DNA from 2 places in the Gorillibacterium sp. CAU 1737 genome. Region 1 is predicted to be linked to the other one. Evidence: riboswitches for the same ligand, from Rfam matches in the RefSeq annotation. Region 1 holds a riboswitch; the other holds the start of a gene.
What was found. A riboswitch is a leader RNA that binds a small molecule or an ion and turns the genes downstream of it on or off. The one in region 1 is predicted to bind S-adenosylmethionine.

Region 1 (2,197 bases):
GTAGTTTTTCGGAATCTGAACGTCCATCCCCTTGGCGGCATCTCGGTCGTATTCCCATTTCAGCGTCAGCGGATCATATTCAGAATGGCCCGTAACGAAGATTTCACGTCCGTTGTTCGCGGAGACCAGGTAGACCCCCGATTCTTCGGATTCCGATAGAATCTCCAATTGCTGCACCTGCTCGATGTCCTCGCGGCGAACCTCCGTATGGCGGGACTGCGGGACATAGAACCAATCATCGAAGCCGCGCAGGAGCTTTACGTTGCGTCGGGTGATCGTGTGCGGGAACACGCCGAACATCTTTTCCGGAAGGGGGTGCTTGGGTACGCCAAAGTGGTGATAGAGGCCCGCCTGCGCCGCCCAACAGATGTAGAGGGTTGACGTGACGTGACTCCTCGCCCAATCCATGATCTCCTTCAGCTCATCCCAGTAGTTGACCTCTTCAAAATCCAAGGTTTCCACCGGCGCTCCCGTGATGATCATCCCGTCGAAGTAGCGGTGGCGAATGTCCTCAAAGGTTTTGTAAAAGGCTTCAAGATGCTCGGTCGAGGTGTTCTTGGATTGATGGGTCTTCGGGTGCAGCAGAACGGCATCGACTTGAAGCGAAGTATTGCCGAGGAGGCGAAGCAATTGGGTCTCGGTCGTCTCCTTGTTCGGCATCAGATTCAAGATGACAATCTTCAGGGGACGGATGTCTTGATGGAAAGCCCGAGTCTCATCCATAACAAAAATGTTTTCCCCGTTGAGGATTTCCTTCGCGGGCAGATGATCGGGTACTTTAATCGGCACTTGCTTCACTCCTCCTTTGGTATAAAAAAGGGCCTTTCTCCATAGAGAAAGGCCGCTTGGTCACAAAAAATGTGGGCGTATCCTCTCTCATCTCTCAGATCCACGCAGCTTGCGCGTCCTGCAAGAATTAGCACCGTGCGTCCCTTCGCTTCACGCGTCAGGTTGCCGGTTGCCGGGTGTCATCGGGCTAGTCCCTCCACCTACTCTTGATAAGAGCAACGTTCGATATGCAATTGTCCTAAAAATTACTCTAACTGTACTGAAAAATGCACCGCCCGTCAAGGGGATTTACCGAGGCCTTTCCTTGGAATTTTCTTGAAAAGGACATCAGGACCCTACCGCCCGATTCATACCGCGGATGACATCCGCATACCGTACGGCCGTGCGCTGAAACATACGCAGCTTCGCCTCATCGCTGACGATCGCCCGGCGTCGGAACACATCGCAGCCTCCCGCTTCCACTTCATCCAGAATCGCTGCATAGAATGCAGCAGCCAGCTCGACCGCCATCCCGCTCGCCGGCGGGTACGTATCCACGTTAGCCAAGCCTTCGCGGAACCAACGGAGGGCCGTCTGCTTGAGCTCTTGCAGCATGGCGACGAATGCATCGTTCACGATGCCCTCCTCCAGCTCCTGTTCCGAATACCCGTGCCTCGCCAACAGCTCCAGCGGAAGATAGCGCCGTCCGCGTTCCCTATCTTCTCCAACATCCCGGATGATGTTGACGATCTGCATTCCCTTTCCAAGGGCAATTCCCGCTATGCGGGCTTCCTCTGTATCATCCTCGCGCAGCACCGGCAAGAGCATCTCCCCAACCGTTCCGGCAACGAGGTAGCAGTACTCCTCCAATTGCTCCATCGTCTCGTAATGGGTAAACGAGAGGTCGCGAAGCTGTCCCTCCATTTGCGCCAGAAACGGCTCGGGCTTCAGATGCGGGAAGGTGGCGAAGAGCCAACGCAACACCGGCCATATGAAATGTCCCTCCGCCTGCTCCAGTGATAGGAAAAGGGAGCGCAGCTCATGGATGCTGTATGGAGACTTCTCCGGCTCGTCCACGCTGTCATCGATCAGGCGGCAAAACGCATAGATGACGTGCACCGCCTGCTTGTTCGGGCTGGGAAGACCGTCGAAGGCTCGATAAAACGACGAGGAACCGACGCGAATCATCTCCTCACACTTGTACAGGACGTGCATGGGCAATCTCGGTTCGTTCATGATTTCATCTCCTTTAGCATCTGGTTGACGGCCAGGCGGGCTCCCTGCATCACGATGGGAATGCCCCCGCCTGGGTGAACGGACGCGCCTGCGGCATAAAGATTCTCAATTGCATATGGCTTCGGCTGAGGGCGAAAGACCCCCGATTGTGTCAGGACAGGAGCAATGCCGAAGCTCCCGCCCCCATACAGCC
Region 2 (2,197 bases), on a different contig from region 1:
GTAGAGTGGCGACAAGTCCCTCGCCAATCTGCGGCCAAGGAATGTTCGAGAAGGTAATCGCCAGTCCGACCGAGAGGAATCCGGTTGTCATAAGCGCTCCACCTCCACTCCGCGGGCAAGAAGGAGCCGGATGGCTTCTTCAACCTGCTCCGTTGTGCCGTTCAGCTCGACGACCAGCTGACCGTACGGCGTATCCTTCATGCGGGAAATCGTTCCTTGCAGGATGGCAAAGGAGACGTCCGCCTCGCGCATGCTCTCATAGAGAACCGGCTCGTAGGTCTTCTCGCCGATGAAGGTGATGCGCACGATGTTCCGCGTTCCCGCGGCTTTCTCGTGCTTCAGCACCTCCCGAAGCTCCGCTGAATCTTCGACCTGCTCGATGAACTCGCGGGTCGTCGGATGCTGCGGCTTCAGGAACACGTCGAGCACTCGTCCGGTCTCGACGATTTGCCCGCTCTCGATGACGGCGAGCCGGTCGCACACCGCCCGGATGACCTGCATCTCGTGCGTGATGAGCACGATGGTGAGGCCGAAGCGGCGGTTGATGTCCCGCAGCAGGGCGAGGATCGAGGCGGTGGTCTGCGGATCGAGAGCCGAGGTGGCTTCGTCGCACAAGAGCACCTTCGGATCTGCGGCAAGCGCCCGAGCGATGCCGACCCGCTGCTTTTGTCCGCCGGACAGCTGGGCCGGGAATTTGGTTCGATGCTCCTCGAGGCCGACGAGCTGGATCAGCTCGCTCACACGCCGGTCAACTTCCTCCTTCGGGCGCTTCGCGAGGCGAAGCGGGAAGGCGATGTTGTCCTGGACGGTGGCGGAGGAGAGCAGGTTGAAATGCTGGAAGATCATGCCGATCTTGCGGCGCTCCTGCTGCAGCTCCTTCGCGGTCAGGGTGGTGAGATCAGTCTCTCCGACGATCACCCGCCCCCCAGTCGGCCGCTCGAGGAGATTGATACATCGCACGAGCGTGCTCTTGCCGGCGCCCGAGTGGCCGATGATGCCGAAGATTTCTCCAGGCTCAATCGCCAGATTGATGTCGGCAAGCGCGGGAACGGTCTTGCTGCCAACGGTATAACTTTTGTGAAGCTGCTCTAGGCGGATCAAGGGCGGGCCATCCTTTCCTATAGTATGGTAATCCCATTGAAATTGATGGAATTATAAAAAGACGAGGTCCAAACGAAGGCGCAAGCTCCGGGTTTGCCCGGAAAATCGGAATGCTCCGAAGGGCAGGCCAAGTGCTCGGCGGGTCTTCTTCAACAAAAAAAGGCTCCTTTTTCTTATGAAAAAGGGCCTTGGAACGGTTGCAGTTCGGGTCCCTTCTCATTTGCCGGAGTCGATCACTCCGAAGGAATTGGCACCAATTTTCTCGTCCAGAAGAACGAGACGGTTGCCGGGCATCATCGGGCCTTTCCCTCCGCCACTCTTAATAAGAAGAACCAAGCTATTCAGTTGGATTTACTATAGATTGGAGTATATAACACCGCCTTGCAATCTGTCAACGGGTGTTATGGAGGGAATGAGGGTGGCAAATGCTAGAAGTGACATGAGTGAGCATTTATACGGCTTTTTCTCGTTGAGAGCCTTGGGTCAGAGAACCCGTCGATGCTTCATGAAGCTAATGGGCAGGAAGACTCCAAAATATAGTAGAATTCAATGGAGTAGGATTTAAATTGAGGTATGCGTTGGAAGGAACAGCCCTATTATAAGTGGCAGTCAGCCCGAGGTGAACGAATGAATTTTAGATGTGAGTGTGGGCAAAGAATACACGATAACACGGACTATTTATCCTATAAGGGATATTTGCTGTCTGACCAAGATCAGTTTGATCTCTTCGACGAGATTGACGATGCGATTGAGAACTCGGGGCCGTCTTCAAGGGATAAAGAAGAAGCTTCCATGAGAATCCGGTCCTTGCTGTCCGCCCTTTTAAAAACGGTTTATCAGTGTTCGAATTGTGGAAATATCTTCATTAATGATGATCTTCATAGGCTAGACATGTTCAGGAGGGCCAATCCAGGGAATCAGAACTTATTAGAGTCAGCTTTAGGGGACAAGTGGAGAGGGTTTCTCTATGCGGATTGGAAAGATAAAGTTCCCGATTGGCAATCTTCCAATGGAACTCTGTATAACAAAACGAATGGAAGCTCTCTGCCTGAACCATCCGTTGTCGATGGAAACTATGGGGATTGGGAGACCCTGG

Region 2: it holds a riboswitch for S-adenosylmethionine, as region 1 does, so the genes downstream of both, AAFN83_RS08695 (methionine ABC transporter ATP-binding protein) here and metA (homoserine O-acetyltransferase MetA) in region 1, are expected to answer to the same signal.

Annotation. Positions count from the first base shown of each region.
Region 1 covers NZ_JBDQQO010000001.1:67,854-70,050, reverse strand. The annotation lists gene metA (homoserine O-acetyltransferase MetA) at 1-789, opposite strand, end outside; SAM riboswitch class I at 874-1,005, opposite strand; gene AAFN83_RS00315 (phytoene/squalene synthase family protein) at 1,117-2,004, opposite strand; gene AAFN83_RS00310 (phytoene desaturase family protein) at 2,001-2,197, opposite strand, start outside.
Region 2 covers NZ_JBDQQO010000003.1:287,077-289,273, forward strand. The annotation lists gene AAFN83_RS08690 (methionine ABC transporter permease) at 1-91, opposite strand, end outside; gene AAFN83_RS08695 (methionine ABC transporter ATP-binding protein) at 88-1,101, opposite strand; SAM riboswitch class I at 1,315-1,430, opposite strand; gene AAFN83_RS08700 (hypothetical protein) at 1,675-2,197, shown strand, end outside.